DNA from 3 places in the Blautia sp. MSK.20.85 genome. Region 1 is predicted to be linked to each of the others. Evidence: riboswitches for the same ligand, from Rfam matches in the RefSeq annotation. Region 1 holds a riboswitch; each other region holds the start of a gene.

Region 1 (7,845 bases):
GGATATGAAAGAGACTAATACTGCCAGAGCAAATGCAATGGTTCAGATCGCAATTAATCAGGCACTGAAGATAGAAGCACCTAAGTTTGACAAAAAGAAGTTTGAAAAAGCTGTTGATTATGCATTGACATTAACGACACAGCATGGTGATTTTTATCCACTGATTAGGAAGGCCTTTGAAGATGCGGGAGTAATATTCGTAATACTTCCAAATCTTCCGGGTTCAGGAATAAATGGTGCAACCAAGAAGATTGGGCAGAATGTAATGCTGATGGTGAATGACAGACGTTTCTATTCAGATACATTTTGGTTTACTCTGTTCCATGAGATTGGCCATATTATTAATGGTGATTATGGAATTACGTTTGAAAATGAGCACGCTGGACAGGAGGATGCAGCAGATAAATATGCGGAAGACAAATTGATCCCTCCGGGAGAATATGAGGCTTTCGTTAGAATGAATGAGTTTAGCGAAAATGCTATCCGCAGATTTGCTGAAAGAATTGACAGAGATCCGGGTATTGTCCTTGGCCGCTTGCAAAATGATCAGATTGTTCCATTTACAAATGTTGCACTGTCAAAAGCATTAAAACACAAATACAAAGTAATAACATCATAAAGAAGTATATAACTTGAGGTCGTCTACCGTTATCCACGATAGATGGCCTTATTTTTTTATCCATTTGGGGAGAAAGGAGGTGAAAGCGATTGGAGGAATTTAAGGCGAAAAGACATGCGGTCAAAAAGATGACCCGAAAGGGACTTGTGGAAATAGATTCCAGAGAAGGGATAGTGAAGGAAACTGCGGAAGCAAAGTCCGATGGAAGGCGCATCAATGAGGCTGACTTTGTGTGCACCATCATTTGGTACCGCACGCAGTACATGAATTATATTATCCTGGGAATCGCTGAATTCATGTTAGTAGGCGTATTGGCTGCAGGAGCATTTGTCCTGGCATTGGAGTCAGAAGTGAGAAACTGGCAGTGCTGATGAGAGGATACCTGCAATCTATGAAGGTAAATCTGAGAGAAATTATTCACTATATTGACGAGTCAACACTTGAAAAAGCGAAGAACGAAAAAGTTCAAAAGCAAGAGTCTCCTTCAAAGATGTCAAAAGACGTAGAGGAGTCTGTTGATAAGATGATCTCCAATCGTATGAGCAAAGCATATTCTGAATGGAAATCAAATCAAGATACACAGCCATTTAATGAAAATATAGAGAAGGAATACCAGAAGCTTTTGGAAACACTGTCTCCGGAACAAGAGGAAGTGCTTACGAAGTATTGTGATGAAATATTTGCCAGCGGAGCAGAGACAGAAGAGTTTTTCTATCGCCTGGGTATAAAGGATGGACTGAGATTAAAAAGTACGGTAAAATCTGTATTAGAAATGATGTCGTGAAATCGGAATTTGGAGGGAACAAAAAATATGGAATTAAGACTATTGCGCTATTTTCTGACGGTGGCAAAAGAACAGAGCTTTACAAAAGCAGCAGAACAATTGCATATCACCCAGCCAACGCTTTCCAGACAAATGGCAGCATTTGAAGAGGACCTGGGAATAACATTATTTATTCGAAACGGAAAGAAAATATCGCTTACTGATGAAGGAATTTTATTAAAAAGGCGTGCCCTGGAGATTCTTAATCTTGAGGAAAGAACGCTTGAGGAACTGAAAGGAAAAGAAGAGGTTGTAGAGGGCACGATAACCATTGGATGCGGTGAATTTGCAGCGGTGGAGACATTGGCGGAGATATGTAAAACATATAAAGAAAAATACCCGCTGGTTCAGATTGTATTGCATACTGCAACAGCAGATGCAGTGTATGAGATGATGAACAAAGGACTTGTAGATATTGCATTATTCATGGAACCGGTGGACACCGAAGGGCTGGATTATATCCGGATCACAGATTGCGATCACTGGTGTGTTGGAATGCGGCCGGATGATCCGCTGGCAGAAAAAGAGTTTATAAGAAAAGAAGATCTTATTGGAAAACCATTGATCCTGCCGGAAAGAGTAAATGTTCAAAGTGAACTTGCCAATTGGTTTGGAAAAGACTTTTCGAAACTGCAGATTGCTTTTACAAGTAATCTTGGAACGAATGCCGGAGTTATGGCAGCAAATGGACTGGGCTATCCGGTATCCATCGAAGGTGCTGCAAAGTATTGGCGGGAGGATATTCTTGTACAGCGAAGAATTTCTCCTGAAATCACAACAAGTACTGTGATTGCCTGGAGACGAAACATTCCATATTCTCTGGCGGTCAGTAAAATGATAGAAGAAATAAATGCTTTTCAGGCATAGAATGGAATTCAATATAAGCATTAGACATAATAAAAATATCAGGTATAAAATAGATGTATAAGAGAAATTCAAATCTTATACATCTATTTTTATACGAAAAATTCGCAAAGAAAGGGGATTTTTATTATGAGTAAAAATTTAGTCGCATTTTTCAGTGCAAGCGGGACAACAAAAAAAGTAGCAGAAATGATTGCAGAGGAAGCAAAAGCGGATTTATTTGAGATTGAGCCAAAAGTTCCATATACAAAGGCTGATCTTGACTGGATGAATAAAAAATCCCGCAGTAGTGTGGAAATGAGTGATAAGAAATACAGACCGGAGATTATGAAGAAAAAGATGGATATGAGTTCTTATGACGAGATCCTTCTGGGATTCCCAATCTGGTGGTATGTAGCTCCGACAATTGTCAATACATTTTTGGAAGCCTATGATTTCAGTGGCAAAAAGATTGTGCTCTTTGCAACATCCGGTGGAAGTGGATTCGGTAATACTGTAAAGGAATTACAGCCATCCGCACCGGATGCGGTTATCACAGAAGGCAGCCTGTTAAACCGTGGAACAAAACAGGAAATCAGTGAGTGGGTAAAATCTTTATAAATAACAGTGCTATGGAGGTATACAGAAAATGGGAAAAATAATACAGACAGCAGGAAGAAATGTACTTGGTGAATTTGCACCGGAGTTTGCACATTTTAACGATGATGTCCTTTTCGGTGAAAACTGGAATAACCAGGATATTGACGTAAAAACAAGAAGTATCATCACAGTGGTTGCTCTGATGGCTTCCGGAATTACAGATTCTTCTTTAAAATATCATCTTCAAAATGCAAAAAATCATGGTGTAACACAAAAAGAGATTGCCGCAGTAATCACACATGTCGCATTTTATGCAGGATGGCCAAAAGCATGGGCTGTTTTCAATCTTGCAAAGGAAGTGTGGGAGACAGGCGAAGGAGATTTGCCATACGAAGAGGAAGCGATGCGGGCGCATGCAAAAGAGATGGTATTTCCAATTGGTGCACCAAATGATGGTTTTGCACAGTATTTTTCTGGCAGAAGTTTTCTTGCACCGATTTCCACTTCTCAGGTTGGCATTTTCAACGTGACATTTGAACCCGGATGCAGGAATAATTGGCATATTCATCATGCAAAAAGCGGTGGCGGGCAGATCTTAGTATGTGTAGCCGGCCGAGGGTTTTATCAGGAAGAAGGCAGGGATGCGGTAGAAATGAAACCGGGTGACTGTATTAACATTCCGGTAGATGTAAAGCACTGGCATGGGGCCGCTCCGGATGAATGGTTTTCCCATCTGGCAATTGAGGTGCCGGGAGTGGATTGTTCCAATGAGTGGTGTGAGGCGGTATCGGAGAAAGAGTACGCTGGATTAAGATAAGGAGAGCACTATGGAATACGGTAAACTCGGAAATACAGATATAGAAGTGTCAAAATTATGTGTGGGCTGCATGAGTTTTGGGAAAGCTGGAACCATGCATGACTGGACGTTGGATGAAGCTGAAAGTGAGAATGTTATCAAGCATGCACTTGATTTGGGATATAACTTTTTTGATACGGCAAATGGATATTCAGCAGGAACAAGTGAGGAATATTTAGGTAAAGCATTGAAGAAAAATGTAGCGAGAAATCAGGTTGTGATTGCATCCAAGGTATATTTTAATGAAGGTCGTTTATCAAGACAGGCAATCATGAGGGAAATAGATGGAACTCTGTCACGTCTTGGAACCGACTATCTTGATTTATATATCATCCATAGATTTGACTATGATACACCAATTGAAGAAACTATGGAGGCACTGCACGATCTGGTAAAAGCAGGAAAGGTCAGGGCACTTGGTGCATCTGCCATGTATGGATATCATACAGATAGTTAAACGTGTAGCGGAGCTTGCCGAAAAGTATAACTGCAAAATGTCCCAGATAGCCATTGCATGGCAGTGGGCAAAGGGAATTCTATCGCCTATTATTGGGGCAACCAAAACGCAGTATCTGGATGATTCAGCCGGAGCATTTGACATTAAATTAACTGCCGAAGACCTTGCATATCTTGAAGAGCCATATGTTCCACATGAGATAGTTGGTGCAATTGATAAAAACCCGGCGCAAGGTGTTATTTTGCTTGATGAAAAGAAATAAAGTTTCAGTAATCATAGAGTGTATGGATTCAATTCCATCGGTAAGACGTAATCCTATAAAATGTCTGTGATTCAGTTCTTTATCTTTGTTTTCTGTTCTCATACTCCTCCTTCCACTGAGACTATTCCTCCCTCCGGGAGTCCACGTATTTCAATATCGGCTGTCCCTTCCGATATTAGAAATAGTGCTGTGAACACTTTCAGGTGGAACCAACAGACAAGTGAAACGTCTGTTATTGAGAGGGTATGGGGAGATCCCCATCAAGATAAATCCCATAGGAGAACAGGATGCCAAACGGCAATACTGTTAAACATGGGTGGATCTTGCTCTTATTTGTATCCCTCTATATAACGAAACGCTCAGAGGCTGTTTTACAGTGGGGGGAAAAGAAAAAATATCAAAAAAATGTTGAACGGAATGTATTAAATGTAATTGACTACTTATACAACTATACCAAGATAAAAAAATATACAGATTTTCTATCCAATATTATTGACGTGTAAAAAACTTCATGGTATTTTTATTTTGGGAAAAATGAAAATTATTTTAAAGGCAAACCTGTTGAAAGGCAGGGGCGCAAAGCCAGAAGGGACTAAAGTCAGAAAGCTTGACCATGTCAGCCGGTTGCCACTGTTTCCATATCAACATAATATATGGAAAAGATGTTTGAACAGAAGAGATTCCGATACCTTTTATACTATATAGATGTGTGATTTAAAAAAATATAATAGGGACACTGGCAGATTTTGGCAAGTGTCCTTTTTGTATGCAAAAATGGGTAACAAAACTAGCAGGGACAGGTTTTCTGTATACAGATAAAAGCAGGATGAAGAAGGCATAAGACGGAGAGAGGACTTTAAAAAAATGAAAAATTATGAGGACAAAATATATTCCTTAGGTGAGACTGTACCGGGACAGACACAGGCCATGTCACAGGCAGTACAGAAAACACTGGAAAATAATGGCGGGGTAGGCATAATGACAGGATATTATGACCAAAACCTGTCTGTTTTATCTGTGAGCAATCTGCTGTTACATAGTACAGGATATACATTCGACTCTTTTATGAAGCAGACAAACGGCTCATTGAAAAATTTCTTTTATGGCGAGGAAGATATACTGGATCGAGATCGTTTTTTGCAGCTTCACGGAGCAGGGGAATCACAGATCCTTACAGCAGACGGTACAGTGAATAATGTACGGCTTTATAAAGAAGATGCGACAGATGAGGCGGGCAGACAGATCTGGGTTATGTCTGTACAGGTCAACTGGGATCATGTAAATCTGGCACTGCTCAATGAGGCTATCTGTTCCGGCTTCTGGTATTTTGACTGTGACGAAAACAGTGAGATTGTGAATGCAAACTGGAGTCATGAATTCCGAAAAATGCTTGGCTATCATGACACTCTGGACTTTCCGAATAAACTGGAATCCTGGTCAGATCTTCTGCATCCACAGGATAAAGAAAGAGTAATGGTGCAGCTTCAGGCGGCAATTAAGGATAAGACGAACCAGATAAAATACCAGGTAGAGTATCGTATGAGAATGAAGGATAATCAATACCAGTGGTTTCGGGCATCGGCAGAAGTAATACGCCGTCTGGATGGTTCTGCCAGCAGGATTGCCGGGATTTTTATTAACATTGATGGGGAGAAAAAAGAAATCATGCAGGCACAAAAATCTGCTGCTTTCCACCGAGCTTTTACAAAAGCAGATCTGTGCGAGTATTATGTGAATCTGGAAGCGAATACTTTTGATACCTTTAAGGTTGAGCCGTCCCTGATGACCGTCTTTGAACAGAGTCATACATGGGATGAACTGATTCGGCATTTTGTGGATTCCTATGTTGTGGAGAAAGATAAGAAGGCGGTATCCTCTTTTTACGACCGTGGTTATATTGCAGAAAGGCTGAAGGGTCTGGAAACCGAATTGGCTTTGGAGTGCCGTATCACTCTGAATGGAGAAGAACGATGGGTCCGTAATGTGATCATACGCGGCGAGATAGAGGATTCAGAATATGCCATGATCTTTCTGCGGGATATCACAGAGACAAAGGTGGAGAGTGCACGGCATCTGCAGATGGCAGCGGATAATGCTTCCATGGAGCAGCTGATCCAGAGTATTGTGCGTCTGGTTGACCGTTTTGTTGTCTGTGATCTGGAAAATGACAGGTATGAATTCTACAATCTGAATGGACAGATGATATATAAACCTCTGGGATTTTATCATGATTTTCAGATGCAGGTTCTTGAAAAATATAAGACACTGGAACCATTGGAAGCTATAGATATCCTGATAGCCCCGGATAATATTCGGAAAAAACTGAAAAGTGAAAATGATATTTATAAGTTTGAGTATTGCAGCCAGGATGAAAAGACTTATAAGATCGCTTCTTACATACCCCTGGAATGGGAGGATGGAAAACTGGTAAAAGTATTGCTGGCATCCATGGATGTGACACAGGAGAAAAAAGCAGAGATTGAATCCCGTCAGGCACTGAAAGAGGCTTACTGTTCTGCAGAAAATGCTAATCGTGCGAAAACAGAATTCCTTTCCAATATGTCCCATGATATCAGGACACCGATGAACGCTATTGTCGGTCTGACAGCGATCGCAGGAGCAAATATTGAGAGTCAGGACAGAGTCATTGAATGTCTCAGCAAAATTACAAAATCAAGCCGTCATCTGCTGGGGCTGATTAATGAAGTGCTGGATATGGCACGTATTGAAAGTGGAAAAATGACGCTGGCACAGGAGGATTTCAATCTGCCAGATCTGGTGGATAATCTTATAACACTCACAAAACCGGTGATTGATGAACATAAACATAATTTTGATATACATATTAATCACATTGAACATGAGGATGTCTGCGGTGATAGTCTGAGGATTCAGCAGGTGTTTGTGAATCTGATGAGTAATGCGATCAAGTATACACCGGATGGTGGGAATATTATTTTTTCCATAGAGGAAAAGCCAAATGGATTTTCAGAGCTTGGATGCTATGAATTTACGATTGAGGATAATGGAATCGGTATGTCACCGGAATTCCAGAAAATCATGTTTGATCCTTTCAGTCGCGCAGATGATCACCGGACAACCAGAGTTCAGGGAACTGGTCTGGGAATGGCGATCAGCAGAAATATTGTTAATCTGATGAATGGTAATATTAAAGTGGAGAGCACCTTACATAAGGGAACCAGAATTACGGTAACGATTTACCTGGAGCTTCAGGAAAAAGAAAAAGCACAGGACAAAAATCTGATGAATCTTCCTGTTCTGGTTGTGGATGATGATAAGACATGCTGTGAAAGTACAGTTGCCACACTGAAAGAAATCGGTATTACAGGTGAATGGGTTCTCTCCGGCAGAGAAGCCGTTGAGC
Region 2 (7,845 bases), on a different contig from region 1:
TCATCCATCTCTCCACAGTTCGGATGATCTGTTCTATCTGTACAGGTTTGGACATGTGATCGTTCATTCCTGCTTCTTTGCATTTCTGGACGTCTTCCAGATAGGCGTTGGCAGTCAGTGCGATGATCGGGATCTGTTTTGATTCCGGGGATGGAAGACGGCGGATCGCCCTGGTTGCATCAAGACCATTCATCACAGGCATCTGCATATCCATGAGAATGGCATCGTATGTTCCGGAGGAATCGATTTCAAAAAGCTGTACACATTCTTTCCCATTTACTGCCCGGACACAGTGAATGCCGTACATTTCCAACTGTTCTTCCAGAATCTCATAATTCAGGTCATTATCTTCTGCGATCAGAAGCGTTTTTATGATCCTGGATGGCCTGAGTTTGAAGAACGGAATTTCCGCGGTTGTCTCTGATACTTCCTGCTCCCTGATAAAAGGTACATCCAGAGTCACACGGAAAGTGGTTCCCTCGTGGAGTCTGCTTGTTGCTTCAATGGTTCCGTTCATCTGGTCGACGATCTTTTTTACAATAGCAAGGCCCAGGCCGCTTCCCTGTACTTTATTCACTCTTGTATCAATTGCTCTGGAAAACTGAGAATACATTTCTTTCATGAATTTTTCGCTCATTCCAATCCCGTTATCCCGGACAATGGAAACCAGGCGGATCTTATCTTTATCCGGAAATGGTTCCTCATAAACTTCCAGTTCAACCATTCCTCCCTCAGGAGTATACTTCACTGCATTGGATAACAGGTTCATGTAAATCTGACCGATCCGCAGACGGTCAGACAGCACGGTATCATAAATAATGTCATGTCGGTTACAGATAAATTTCTGGTTCTTATCTTCTGCTGTTCCACGGATATTCTGTTCGTAAAGTTCACATAATTCAGACAGTTTTACTGGCTCAGAATCAATGCGAAATTCCCCACTTTCGATCCTGGAGATATCCAGGACATCATTGATCAGCTGCTGCAGATTACTTCCACTTAAGTTGATCTTATCCAGACAGTCCAGTATTTTGTCCGGTTCATGGAGATGGTTTCTTGCAACTCTGGTAAATCCCATAATGGCATTCATAGGAGTCCGGATGTCATGGGACATTCTGGAAAGGAACTCTGATTTTGCCTCATTGGCACGGTTGGCCTCTTCTACCGCATCTATGAGATATTTTTCCCGCCTTTTTTCCTCACTGATCACGCGGATCACAAGCAGAACCTGTCTGGCTGTTCCATCTTCCGCTCTTGACTGGACAATAAACCTGGCCAGATGCCAGTTGTTATCTGTGGCAAGGTAGTCAACTGCAATGGACTCCTCTTTTTCCAGACGTTTTTTCAGAGTGGAGAGGTCATAAAACTGTTTTACCATGGCCCTGTATTTGGACGCGACTTTTTCGCTGCTATCACTGGTGATATGGGCAGCTGCGGTTCCCTTCATTCCTGTAAAACGGTGATTTTCACTGCCGCCGGTAATCTCCTCATAATAAAAATCCTGAAGGTCGATCCGGTAGATCATGTAGTAGATCTTACTGATGGCGGATATGATCTCATTGTTCATTTTCACTTCTGCCAGAGAATCTTCCAGCTCTCTCTGATGATTTCGCTCCTCCTTTATGATCTCATCTACATGACGAAAAGCGATCAGAACCGGAAAATCCGTTGAAGAAGGAAGTCTGGTGGCTCTGCTTTCAAAATACTGATGCCTGTTGGCATTTTCCCGGGACTGATATCTGCGGCTGATCTTATCCCTGGTTTTAAGCTCGCCTATCAGATTCTGACAGTCAAATGTCTCCAAAAAATCCGGCGCGGATTCTTTTATGACAAAATGATCATAATAGTATTTCAGTTCTTTTGAGTAACAAAGTATGATTTTTTCTCTGCTTTTCAGAATCTTCGGAGCGTTGGCACCCTGTTCCAGTTTTACAACTTCGGCAGTATCATCCAGAAGATTGACTTTATATACAGAAGTACAGTCCTCACAGAGAACATTCAGGATCTGACGTTCTTTTTCCATGCTTTCAAGATTTTTTCCCAGAAGCGTAAACATGCGGAGATTTTCCCTGGCTGTATTCAGATGAGCACCTACGAACGCAAGCTGATGAATAAACAGTTCTGAGATTCCTTTATAAAAATGATCCATTCCGATAAATCCGCTTAAATGGTCTCTGCTGAAAATAGGTGCGAGGACGCGGGAATATGCGTGATGTTTCTTCATCAGGTTGTATTCCTGTTCCATAGGAGAAAGTTCTTCACAATCTGTAACCTGGATCGTCAATCCTTTTTTCAGTTCGTCTGTCCAATGCGGAATATCCTCTACCGTGATTTCTGAAAATAACTGTTCTTTTTCTAATATGTCGTCCTCATTTTTCCATTCATACTGAAGACAGAAGTATTCTTTTCGGTTCTTTTCTTTTTTAACAAAAATATATACTCGATCGGCACCACTGCATTTTCCAAGCAGTTGCAGCATTTCGTAAATTGCGCCATCCAGTTCTTCGTTGTTTTTTACACGATATTTCCGTTTAATGTCCTTGTGATATCCTTGATACTTACCGGTTTTGGTATATATCCGTTCATGCCAGCTTCTGAGCCGTATAGGGCATCAGAAGTGCACCATCTGCATCACCATTTCCTCTCCACGGGGTAAAATAAAAAAAGCACCATGTTCAGACAGAGAGAACTATAGTGCTTTTGAATTATGCAACTGGCTGCCATTTTACAGGCCCTATAGCTTTGCACCACAGTCTTTCGGCTGCTTTGCCCGTGTTTGTTTTTTTAACAATTTTAGTGTATATTTATACGGAAAATTTGTCAATTATTGTTTGGAATTTTTTTCAACTGTGAAAAGGCTTTTAGCATTTCTTTTTCGCCGTAATCATCAAATTGTATCACAATGGTATCTTCGGTTTCGGAGATAATGGACCCGCGGCCGTATTTGGGATGTTCTACAAGTTGTTTTGGTGTTTCTGGTGGGATGTTTTCCGGCAATGCTGTCTTTTCATCTGGGGATAAAGAAGTTTCCTGTTCCTGGGATCTGGCATATTCTTTCGGTGTTTCCAATTTTCGGAGTTTTTCTTCCAGGATCATCTTTTTCAGGTCCTGAAGGTGCCGGGCAGCTTCTTTTGTATCTCTTGTGGCATCTGCCGGATGGGCAAGATATTTCTCCGGAAGACTGGAAAGGTAGCGACCTGGACCTGGAAATACCCGCGCAGTTCCGGGATTGATGTAAAAAGATAATTCCAGGAATTTCCTTGCTCTTGTCATTCCCACATAAAACAGTCTCCTCTCTTCCTCTTCTGTAGAAGCATCACGGCTATTTAAGGGAATCAGCCCATCATTTACACCAATGATAAATACGTAATCGAATTCCAGCCCTTTGGAGGCATGGAGCGTCATCAGTTTTACAGATTCTCCGGAAACCGCATCTTTTTCCGGTTCCATGCCATTCAGTACAAGATCATTAAGAAAATCCCTGATACTGTGATAGGATTCCATTTTCTTTAACAGGGAAAGGATTTGCCTCCTGTTTTCTTTATAGTCGCTGGAAGACGGTCGGAGATATTTTTCCAGAGAAAGCTGTTCCCACAGATTTATGTAGCCGGAGCCTGTGTCCCGATACTCCCACATGGCCTGAAAAAGTAAGGATTTCGAGAGAAATACACTCCCTTGTGTAAAATTCAGAATCTCTGTCCGGGCTTTTTTTGAGGTCCATCCTTCCCCGAAAGTTTTGTCGCAAAGGACATAAGTTCCGCTGGTAAGATCCTCATGATTGCTTAAAAAACGCAGTATATGAAGAAACCAGGCAAGAACCGGAATATCCTGAATGATTTTCTTCTGAGAGATTTCATATGGGATCTGATGTTTTTCCAGAACTTTTGAAAGGATCTCTGACTGGCTCTGAAGCCTGTAAAACACTGCGACCTCCTCAAGTGGAACGCCTCTTTCATGAAGAGCAAGGATCTTTTCTGCCAGATATTCTGCTTCCTGAAAAGGATCGTAATGATTTTTGACAGAGATTTTTTCTCCTTCTTCCTGTACGCCGGTAAGAGAATCCCCGGATTCCTGAAATCTTCTGGAAACTGCCAGGATCGTCTGGGAAGAACGGTAATTTACAGGAAGGGATAGTTCTTCTGCGTGATACAATTCACGGAATTTATAAAAAATATTGAACATACTTCCACGCCAGCTGTAGATCACCTGATTGGGATCGCCCACTGCAAAAAGCCCGACTTCCGGTCTTTTTAATTGACGAATCAGTTCAAACTGAAGTTCATCGCAGTCCTGCACTTCATCAATGATGATCCATTTCAGCTGCAAAAGTTGCTGTGGATGATCTTTCAGAAGTTTCGTGGCACACTGCAACAGGTCTTCGTAGCTCATTTTGTTCTGTTTCCGTTTTTTTTCTGTAAGGAGAGTTACAAGTTTCGGAAAATCGTCCTGGTATCCGGGCTGTCTGGATGTGGCTGACCTGTATTTATGATCCAGTCTTTTTCGAAGACGGTTTTTATATTTGATCCTGAGAGTATGCTGGTGGATCAGCTGATTGGCAAGTTCCAGTTCTTCTTCAGGCAGACAGACCTGGAAATCTTTTGTGTAGCCAAGTTCTTCTAATGGAAGCACTTCCTGAAGGAGCTTCAGGGCAATGCCGTGGAATGTTCCATAGAAAAGAGACGAGGGGTTTTCTTCTATATTTTGGATCTTCAGCCTGTTTTTGATCTCGCCTGCTGCTTTATTTGTAAAGGTCAGAACGATCATATTTTCCAGGGGGATTTTTTTCTGCTGGTGAAGATAACGGATCTTTTCGATAAGAACCGTTGTTTTTCCGCTTCCTACGTTTGCGCGGACCAGGCAGGCATTATGTTCATCCAGAACCGCTGTTTTCTGATAATCATTCAGTTCCATATGTTTCATCCTTTTTCAGAGTGTGATATCTGCGCATCATTTTTTCACGTTTTAGCATATCTTCCGGTTTCTCTGTATCTGTAAGGATCGCAAAGCGGAAATCAACCGGAAGAAAGACGTAAGTACTGAGCACATTGGAGATTCCTGTTCGGTTCTCCTGCATATTGGCCCATTCTGCATAAAACGGATCTCTCAGATAGAGGATCAGAGAGGAGTCTTTGACTTCCAGTCCGGATACCATTGAGAAAAATCCTGCAAATGTATTATTATTTTCTTTGACCCGATTGCAGAATAAAACCCACTTCTCCTGCAGATCAGATAATGTGAATTCCCGTTGTCCTGATCGATTCCATTCTGTATTCTTTTCATCCGGATAAGAAATATTCCTCGTTTTCTGCACGGTCAGTTCCGATTCTTCAGATAAATTTTTCAGCCCCCACAGGATCACGTTCCGGTCAAGCCTGTCATTTCCAATACAGACTGCACAGCCGTTTTTGCACCTGCAGCCGGAAACCATTCGGATAGCCTGTTCTGTCACTTTGGGGATCAGATCATAGATCTTTTCTGCAAATCCAAGGCCTCCTACATAACGGTCGTAAAAATAGAGAGAAACCTCCTCAGAAGTGCTTCCGGAAAGTTCCAGTGCATTGGTGGACATTGCCACCCCAAGATCGGAACCTTCTGTCATTGTCACCATCAGAGCTGCATTTTTCAACGCAAACATCAGACCTTCAAAGTGGTTATTTCTTACATAATAACCGTTTCTGTCCGGCTGTAAGAGATTGCGGTACTGTCTGACCACATTTTCAGGAAGTCTGAGCCAGGTAGCTTCTGTGTCGTAATTCTTGGAAAGTGGTTTCGTGAGCTGTTCAAAACCCAGGTTCTGATGATTATGGAACTGCATTTTTTTATACATGTATACAAAATCTGCAATATTTACATCTCCAAAAGAAAGTTCACTTCTCTCCCACTGCTGCTTTTTATGTCTGTGTATGATACGGATATTGGTCTCGCTTCCAGGTACTGTGTAATAGTTTCCATGAAATGGCACAGCTTCCACGATCTTGCTTTCCAGGTTCATTTTCACAACCTGGTAAAAATCTCCGTCGTGCATGTAAACGGCACCTTCATGGATCTCATGAAAAGCCTGTTCCTCATCCATCTCCGTGATATTTTTTCCGGTTTCCTTGTTAATGAGCTGATACTTGTTCTGATCAATATTCCGGAGGGAAAATTCTCCTGCAGGATAAAGTCCTCCTGACCAGGCGAAGCGGCCTCCCATATTCCGGACTTCATCTACTTTCATAAGTACAGGGATCGTCTCCCCAAGATCCGGGAATAATGCACCATCATCCAGGGTTAACGGAAGTTCCGCTGCCGCAGCCCGGATATGTGCAAGCTGGATCAGAAGATTGTCTGGATCAACGATGGCATTTTCACTGCTGTGTTCAAAAAGCCATTCCGGTTCCAGAGCGATATACTGATCCATGGGAAGGTTGGCAAGAATCAGATAATTGGTGCATTTTCCACTTCCTCGTCCTGCACGGCCTGTCTGCTGCCAGAAAGATGCTCTTGTTCCCGGATAACCGGCCAGTACCGTTGTACTGATCTTTCCGATATCGATTCCCAGTTCTAATGCATTGGTGGATACAAGGCCAAGAAGATCCCCTGAGATCATACGCTGTTCGATGCTTTTTCTCTCCAGAGGAGTGTAACCGCCACGGTACCCGGAGATTTCTTCTTTTCTGGCTGTCCCTAAGAACCCTGCCGCATCCAGATGGTCTCTGGTTTCTTTCACCAGGATCTCCACATTTTTTCTGGATCTGGCAAATGCCAGAAAGCTCTCCCTTCGTTCCATCAGCTGAGGAAGAAGGTCCGCTGCAACATTTATAACAGATTCTTTTCCGTAGGGGATGCCATCTTTATTCAGTTTCTCTTCTGGCTGGACCAGGCAATAGATCCGCTCTGATATTCCTGCACCGCTTCTGGCGATATTGATAAAAGATCTTCCGCAGATCTTTTCCGCAAGTTCCAGGGGATTGGCAATGGTGGCGGAACTGCATAAAAACTGAGGATCTGAGTGGTAATATCTGCAGATCCTGGATAAACGGCGAAATACATTGGCCAGATGAGAACCAAAAGCTCCTCTGTATACATGCAGTTCATCCAGAATAATGTATTTCAGATTGGAAAAAATAAAGTCGAATCCATATTTGCTGTGATTTGGAAGCATGGAGCCGTTTAACATATCCGGATTGGTAAGGATGATATTGGCACGTTCCCGGATCCTTTTTCGCTCAGCAGGCGGTGTATCTCCGTCATATACGCCGACAGATAAACGATGTTCCCCAAGTGCTTCCATCCAGGGGATCAGCGCACGGTACTGATCAGCTGCCAGGGCCTTCGTGGGATAAATAAAGATCGCACGGGTCACAGGATCTTTCAGGATTTCCTGAACCACCGGCAGATAAAAGCACAGGGATTTACCACTGGCGGTAGGTGTGGTGATCACGATATTTTCTCCAGCCATAGCATGGGAAAAAGCTTCTGCCTGGTGGGTATAGAGAGACTTTATATTCTGGCCGGACAGAAAATCCTGGATATCCGGATGCAGGCTTTTGGGAAACTCTGCATATTCCGGAGATCTGGCAGGGATTGTTTTTTTGTAAATGATGTTCCCCTTCATGCTTGCTCCTTTGCTGTCAATTTATTCGATAGATATTATTTTTAATAAAAACAGTATAACATAAAAAAAGCGATACCATATAGTTTTATCTTCCCATATGACATCACTTTTCTATTTTTTATGCAGATTTTTCAAGTATATGTTACAGTGCAGTGCCTTTCTTTGGTACAAAGAAACGGCTCATATCTGCATGTTCCAGCTTAAGCAGTGAAATTTTTCTATCAATTCCTCCTGCATATCCTGTGAGA
Region 3 (7,845 bases), on a different contig from region 1:
ACATGCTGAGATACCGGATCGGAGAAATGGGCTCCATCAAGGTGATCCTCCAGAAGATCAACAGGGAGATCTTTCAGAAACCGGAAGAGCTTATGGAAAATATCGCAGGAGTCACCGGACATCTGAAAAAGAAGGTCATTGAGAAGGGTGGAGATCTGGAACGGGAAGTTCTGAATCTGATTCCCACAAAAGAGGGAAAAGCATATCTGACAGATGAGAACGGAGAGTGCTGGAGAGCCTATATTTTTATTACAGATGCGGTAAGCTATGATCTGGTGGAAAAACCGGAGGATTTTTACGAAAGTGCTGTTGCATTTGGAAAATTTCAGGAAATGCTGGCTGATTATCCGGCAGAGACTCTGCATGAAACCATAAAGGATTTCCATGATACAAAAAAGCGTTTTCAGGCGCTGAAAGATGCCGTGGAAAAGGACTGCTGTCACCGTGCCGCATCGGTAAAAGAAGAAATTGCGTTTGCACTGCAGCATGAAGATCTGGCTGGAATATTTGGAAAACTTCTGGAAAATGGGGAAGTTCCACTTCGGGTAACCCATAACGATACAAAACTGAATAATATCATGATCGATCTGGAAACGGGAAAGGGAATCTGTGTGGTCGATCTGGATACTGTAATGCCAGGACTGGCCATGAATGATTTTGGTGATGCGATCCGGTTCGGAGCCAGCACTGCGCTGGAAGATGAGAAAGATTTAAGTAAAGTCTCCTGTGACATGGAGCTCTACGAGATTTACGTGAAAGGTTTTCTGGAAAGTTGTGGAGACAAGTTAAACGCCAGGGAGATCGAGATGCTTCCTATGGGCGCCAAGGTGATGACCTATGAATGTGGCATCCGTTTTCTTACTGACTATCTGGAAGGAGATCATTATTTTAAAATCGACCGTGAAGACCATAATCTGGACCGCTGTCGTACACAGTTTAAGCTGGTGGCAGATATGGAGCAGAAATGGGAGCAGATGCAGGCAATCGTAAAAAAATATCAGAAATAAAAAACAGGGGATTTTTACAATGGAGGTAAAGATAATGAGCGAGACAAAAGGAAGAGTGACCATCCCGACAGATCTGGATGTGATTCCGGAGACACTGAAAATGCTGGATGAGTGGGGTGCAGATGCCATCCGTGACTGTGACGGAACAGAATTTCCGGCAGAGCTGAAAAATACAGGGGCCAAGATATATGCTACCTATTATACTACCAGAAAGGATAATGCCTGGGCGAAGGCACATCCGGAAGAGATCCAGCAGATGTATATCATGACATCTTTTCACACGGCAGTTTCCGATACTCTGGAGATACACCTGATGGACCATCTGTATCCGGATATGCTTGCTGTCAATACCAGAGATGATATTAAAAGATGGTGGGAAGTTATGGACCGTACCACAGGAGAGGCTGTCGGTACAGAAGAATGGTCCTATGATGAAAAATCCGGAAATGTGGTGATCCGTCCGGCAAAAGAGTTTCATGAGTATACGGTAAGTTTTCTTGCATATATCATGTGGGACCCGGTACATATGTACAATGCTGTTGTCAATGACTGGAAGGATGTAGAGCCTCAGATCACCTTTGATGTGCGCCAGCCTGCAACACGGGCACATTCCCTGGAACGTCTCCGCAGATTTCTGGATTCGCATGATTATGTGAACGTGGTACGATTTACCACATTTTTTCATCAGTTTACGCTGATCTTTGACGAGATAGCAAGAGAAAAATATGTGGACTGGTTTGGATATTCTGCCTCAGTGAGCCCTTATATTCTGGAACAGTTTGAGCGGGAAGTAGGCTATAAATTCCGTCCGGAGTTTATCATTGACCAGGGGTATATGAATAATACCTACCGTATCCCGTCAAAGGAATTTAAAGATTTCCAGGCTTTTCAGAGAAGAGAAGTGGCAAAGCTTGCAAAGGAAATGGTAGATATTGTCCATGAGTATGGAAAAGAAGCCATGATGTTCATGGGCGATCACTGGATCGGCATGGAGCCTTTTATGGATGAGTTTGCTTCCATCGGACTGGATGCAGTAGTGGGAAGTGTTGGAAACGGAGCAACCTTACGTCTGTTCAGCGATATCAAACATGTAAAATATACAGAAGGAAGATTTCTTCCATACTTTTTCCCGGATACCTTCCATGAAGGCGGAGATCCGGTAAAAGAGGCAAAAGTAAACTGGGTAACTGCAAGAAGAGCTATCCTTCGAAGCCCGATCCAGAGAATCGGCTATGGCGGCTATCTGAAGCTGGCTCTGGAATTTCCGGATTTCGTACAGTATATCAAAGAAGTATGCCAGGAATTTCGTGTGCTCTATGACAATATCCAGGGAACCACGCCATACTGCGTAAAACGTGTGGCAGTTTTAAACTGCTGGGGAAAAATGCGCTCCTGGGGCAACCATATGGTACATCATGCTATCTATTACAAACAGAATTATTCTTATTTTGGAATCATCGAGGCATTAAGCGGTGCGCCGTTTGATGTTTCCTTTATCAGTTTCGATGATATCCGTGAAAATAAAGATCTTCTTAATGATTTTGACGTGATCATCAATGTAGGTGATGCGGACACTGCACAGTCCGGCGGCGAGAACTGGGCAAATCCGGAAATCCTTACAGCAGTGCGGAAATTTGTCTACAATGGCGGCGGTTTTATCGGCGTTGGTGAGCCGGCAGCCCACCAGTGGCAGGGAAAATTCTTTCAGCTGGATGATATCCTGGGAGTAGAGGAAGAAAGAGGATTTAATCTCAATACAGACAAATACAACTGGGAAGAACACAGAGATCATTTTATTCTGGAAGATACAGACGGAACCGTAGATTTCGGCGAGGGCAAAAAGAATATCTTTGCACTGCCGGATACGAAGATCCTGATCCAGAAAGACCAGGAAGTCCAGATGGCGGTAAAAACCTTCGGAAAGGGTCGTGGCGTTTATATCAGCGGGCTGCCTTACAGCTTTAAAAACAGTCGTATTCTGTACAGATCCGTGCTCTGGTCTGCGGCAGCAGAGGATGAACTTCACCGCTGGTTCTCGTCTAATTATAATGTGGAAGTTCATGCCTATGTGAAAAACGGAAAGTATTGTGTGGTAAATAACACCTATGAACCACAGGATACAACTGTTTATACAGGGGACGGAAAGAGCTTTGAAATTCATCTCTCTGCCAATGAGATCCGCTGGTATCAGATCTGACAGATGTTTTGCAAAACTCTGTAAGAGAGCTGTTGACAGGCATTTATAAATGAGTGTATAATAGTACAGATTTGAAAGAGAATATATGGGCAAAGCAGTTGAAAAGCTGTGACGCAAAGCTAAAGGGCCTTTAAAATGGCAGCCAGCTGCAGGGAATAGAAACAGGGAATGGTATAGTTGCATGTCTATAGCCTGACCCTGTTTTTTTGTTGGAAGAACAGATAAAATGCATTGCGGTTTCCTGCGCGTTACAGGGATTTTCCAAAAGCTGCAAATGGTGAAATATGGAGTGAACAGTTGATAAACAAGGCACTATTTGAAGAAGAAAATTTATATATAGTGGGAGAGTCCCATCTTTGTGAGGAGACGTATGCGGCCATACGGAAAAACATCGAAAATAACCAGGCGGTAGGTGTTCTGGCCGGATATTATGACCGTGATCTTACAATTGCTTATATCAGTGAATTTTTTCTTCACAATCTTGGATATACCTATGAAGAATTTATGGAAAAATTTTCCGGATCGCTGAAAAATGTATTCTGTGGGCAGAACTGTACGTTTGCAAAGATCGAACGTTTTAAAAAGATCCATGGAGTAGGCGAAGCACAGATGCTGAATAAAGAAGGTGCACCGGTTAATGTGCGTGTATATAAGAAAGATACCATTGACAGTGAAGGAAACGCATTATGGATATTATCCACGCACATTGACGAGATGCAGGAAAATCTGGAACTGGTAAATCAGGTGCTCAGTTCCGGGTTCTGGTCTGTAGAATGTGCTCAGTCCGGAAATCCTGAATCAGTTTTCTTCAGTCATGAATTTCGAAAGATGCTTGGATATCATGATACTCTGGATTTTCCCAACAATCTGGAAACATGGGAAAGGGGAATTCATCCACGGGACCTTGAGGAGGTTTCCAGGACTTTTCAGGAAGCTTTTCAGGATAAGACCAATGAGAAAAAATATGATGTGGAATACCGCATGCGTATGGCGGATGGAACTTATCAGTGGTTTAAGGATAAGGGAGAGGTGAGCCGTCGTGCGGACGGAACTGCTTTTCGTATGGCCGGGATTTTTATAAATATTGATGCGGAGAAGAGAGCGAGACAGTATACGCAGAGAGTAGATGCTTTTCACCGTGCATACACAACGGCAAATCTCTGTGAATACTATGTGGATCTTCAGGAAAACAGCTTTAATTCTCTGAAGGTGGAAGAAACATTATCCGGACTGTTTGAGGAGAGCAGTACCTGGGATGAGCTGATCGATCTGCCGGTACTTGTGGTAGATGATGATCAGAATTGCTGCGAGAATACGGTGGCACTTCTGGAAGAAATAGGAATCGACGGGGAGTGGGTAACATCCGGAGAAGAAGCAGTTAACCTTGTTGCGGCGCGTTATGAAAAAGAAAACGATTATTTTGCCATTATCATTGACTGGAAAATGCCGGGAATGGACGGATTGGAGACGACCCGGCAGATCCGGAAAATAGTTGGAAATGATGTAACCATTATTATTTTGTCAGCGTATGACTACTCTGAGATCGCAAAAGAAATCATAGGGATGACCGGAGCAGAGGTCGTGACAGCAGAAAACGGAAAGACAGCAGTGGATATGATTTCTTCCGGCAACGCCTTTGCGGAAGATGTTCAGCTTGCCAGAAGTGCCGGAATGAATGAACACATTTCCAAACCACTGGATATGACAAGGCTTCGGGATGTGATGAGAAAGTGGCTGTAAAGTCTGACTGGTTAAAAGGTGAAGATTCTGTGAAATCGGCCTTTACCATTGACAGAAGAAAAATACAATAATATAATTAAACCTATCGTAAAAGTAGGATATAAAAACTGTTACAGTAGAAATAAGATCTATTGTAACAGTTTTTTATTTTATCGCTTTACAAACTTTATGAGAAAGGATGCAAAACAGTGAAGCATACGGTTATTTATATTGATGGTATGACCTGTATTAACTGTCAGTCGAGGATCTGGAATGTACTGAAATTAAGACCGGAGATCACGGGAATTACAGTCAGCTATGAATATTCACGGGCAGAGTTTGACTATGATTCGAAGAAAATCGGGATGAAAGAAATTGTAAAAATGATCGAGGATCTGGGATATCAGGTAATTCCCGCGGAACAGTTTCGCAGGAAACAGCTTCGTCAGGCAGCAGCGGAAATTTTTGCGATCGCCCTTTTATTTGTGATCCTGCAGCGTTTTGGAATTCTTAACCATCTTGCGCCGGATTCTCTTGCCGAGACAGGAATGGGATATGGAATGCTGTTTGTCATTGGTCTGATCACTTCTGTACACTGCATTGCCATGTGCGGCGGGATCAATCTTTCTCAGACCTTGCAGAAGCAAGAAGCGAACGCAGAGGAAATATCAAGGTCAATGTTTCGGAATACATTTTCCTATAATATGGGACGGGTTGTTTCCTATACCGTGATCGGAGGATTTCTCGGGGCCGTAGGAGGTCTGGCTGGAATTGGGGACAGTTTACAGGCTTCCACAGTGTTTCAGGGGTCTCTGAAACTCCTGGCCGGAATTATCATGGTCGTTATGGGTGTGAATATGCTGGGGATTTTTCCGGGGCTTCGGAAACTGAGAATCCACATTCCATTTCCTGGAGGGAAATCTTTATGGAAAAAAAGGACGCCTTTTCTAGTTGGACTGTGTAACGGGTTCATGCCCTGTGGACCGTTGCAGTCTATGGAGATTGTTGCACTGGCTTCCGGAAGCTGGGTAGCAGGAGCTTTTTCCATGTTCTGCTTCAGTATGGGAACGGTTCCTCTGATGCTTGGATTTGGCTCAATTTTTTCTGCACTGGGAAAGAAATTTACCAGACAGATCCTGAAAACAGGAGCGATCCTGGTGGTTGTTATGGGACTTGCCATGATGTCTCAGGGAAGCGTGCTGTCAGGTTTGGAAAGCAGGTCCGGCGAAAAGGTAGCAGCAGAAGCGGATAATGTGCAGAATGATGATCAGACAGATGTGGCAGTGGAAAAAGATGGAGTGCAGTATGTTTCCAGTACGCTGCGTTCTGGATGGTATCCGGATATTACTGTGAAGGCAGGGGAACCTGTGAAGTGGGAGATCAATGTACCGGAGGGCAGCATCAATGGATGTAATTATAGGATGATCCTTCAGGATTTTGGAATGGATCATACTTTCGAGAACGGAGAAAATGTCATCGAATTTATACCGGAAAAAGAAGGCGTCTATACGTATAGCTGCTGGATGGGCATGATCACAGGGACTATTTATGTAACAGGAAAATAAAAACAGAGGAGTAATGTTAAAGATGAAAAAAATTATGATAACAGGTATGGCGTTTCTTATAGCAATGACGGCGCTTGCAGGATGTGGAAATGTAACAGAAACAGAAACTACAGAAGAGACTTCCGCAGCAGATGGAAATCAGGAAATCAGCGTCAGTTCCGGTGGGAATCTGACCATACCGGTTGATGAACTGACAGAAAATGCAGTCTTTTATCCTGCAAATGTAGATGGCACGGAAATGGAAGTGATCGCAGTAAAGACTTCGGATGGAACTATCCGTACCGCTTTTAATACCTGTCAGATCTGTTATGATTCCGGAAATGGTTATTACAAACAGGAAGACGATAAACTGGTCTGCCAGAACTGTGGAAATTCTTTTACCATGGATCAGGTAGGAGAAACTGCAGGAGGCTGCAATCCCTGGCCGATTCTGGAAAGTGACTGGATACTTGCAGATGGTAAGATCCAGATATCTTATGATTTTCTGAAGGATTCCGCAGATATTTTTGCAAACTGGAAGGGTGCATATCAGAGTTAATGCAGCATTGACAGGAAAAAGAAAACATCATATAATAAACCCATTCCAAAAGAGGGAAAACAAAGCTGTTACAATAGAAAAATCTATTATAACAGCTTTTTTGTTACTATTGACAAACAATTTTGCTTGCAAAAAGGAGGTCTTTATGAACAAAAAAATCAAAACATTGTTTTCGTATCTGATGATCATTATCGGAGCCATACTGGCCAGCTTTTCCGTTGCCTGTATCCTGCTTCCCAATGATGCCATCGATTACGGAACTGCCGGAATTGCCATTATCATAAGCAAACTCACTGGGTATAATCTGTCGTTGTGTGTGTTGCTTGTCTTTCTGCCATTTCTGATCGCCGGGATCATTCTTATCGGTAAATATTTCTTTGCAAAAACGTTCGTAGGTTTTGTGATCTACACAATAGGTCTTTCCTACTTTGAAAAAATCCCTTTTGAACTAAATACAGAACATTTTATTGCGGTGGCTTTCGGAGGGGCGATTCTTGGTGTGGGACTTTCCCTGATCCTTCGAAATGGTGGCTGCATTGACGGCTCTGAGATTTTTGCCAATATCATTGTAAAAAAAATCTACAATCATTCGGGAAAAGACTACAGTATTTCCTACATATTAATTGCGTTCAATGCCTGTGTATATGGGGCGGTGTTTGTACTTCTTGACAGAGATTCCGCACTTTTAAGTCTTCTGGTGTACATCGTGTCAACTTCCATCATCGATCATTTCACAGATCATTTTGAGGCATTGAAACAGGTGACCATCATCACAAAAGATCCAGATTCAATTATTTGCGATATTAAAGAAGAACTGAA

What was found. Region 1 has a riboswitch for cyclic di-GMP ahead of G5B12_RS16030 (response regulator). Riboswitches for the same ligand answer to the same signal wherever they lie in the genome.
Region 2: it holds a riboswitch for cyclic di-GMP, as region 1 does, so the genes downstream of both, G5B12_RS03070 (hybrid sensor histidine kinase/response regulator) here and G5B12_RS16030 (response regulator) in region 1, are expected to answer to the same signal.
Region 3: it holds a riboswitch for cyclic di-GMP, as region 1 does, so the genes downstream of both, G5B12_RS17260 (PAS domain-containing protein) here and G5B12_RS16030 (response regulator) in region 1, are expected to answer to the same signal.

What each region holds. Positions count from the first base shown of each region.
Region 1 covers NZ_JAAIUN010000045.1:5,108-12,952, reverse strand. The annotation lists gene G5B12_RS16065 (HigA family addiction module antitoxin) at 1-619, shown strand, start outside; gene G5B12_RS16060 (hypothetical protein) at 709-990, shown strand; gene G5B12_RS17680 (hypothetical protein) at 1,011-1,403, shown strand; gene G5B12_RS16050 (LysR family transcriptional regulator) at 1,431-2,309, shown strand; gene G5B12_RS16045 (flavodoxin) at 2,436-2,906, shown strand; gene G5B12_RS16040 (carboxymuconolactone decarboxylase family protein) at 2,935-3,702, shown strand; partial or broken gene G5B12_RS18410 (aldo/keto reductase) at 3,713-4,460, shown strand; cyclic di-GMP riboswitch class I at 5,002-5,092, shown strand; gene G5B12_RS16030 (response regulator) at 5,325-7,845, shown strand, end outside.
Region 2 covers NZ_JAAIUN010000003.1:172,011-179,855, reverse strand. The annotation lists gene G5B12_RS03070 (hybrid sensor histidine kinase/response regulator) at 1-2,479, opposite strand, end outside; cyclic di-GMP riboswitch class I at 2,706-2,781, opposite strand; gene G5B12_RS03065 (ATP-dependent helicase) at 2,821-4,911, opposite strand; gene G5B12_RS03060 (DEAD/DEAH box helicase) at 4,898-7,597, opposite strand; gene G5B12_RS03055 (methylated-DNA--[protein]-cysteine S-methyltransferase) at 7,740-7,845, opposite strand, start outside.
Region 3 covers NZ_JAAIUN010000002.1:122,236-130,080, reverse strand. The annotation lists gene G5B12_RS01840 (phosphotransferase enzyme family protein) at 1-1,007, shown strand, start outside; gene gnpA (1,3-beta-galactosyl-N-acetylhexosamine phosphorylase) at 1,042-3,204, shown strand; cyclic di-GMP riboswitch class I at 3,283-3,358, shown strand; gene G5B12_RS17260 (PAS domain-containing protein) at 3,544-4,944, shown strand; gene G5B12_RS01820 (urease accessory protein UreH domain-containing protein) at 5,133-6,488, shown strand; gene G5B12_RS01815 (DUF2318 domain-containing protein) at 6,511-7,026, shown strand; gene G5B12_RS01810 (YitT family protein) at 7,172-7,845, shown strand, end outside.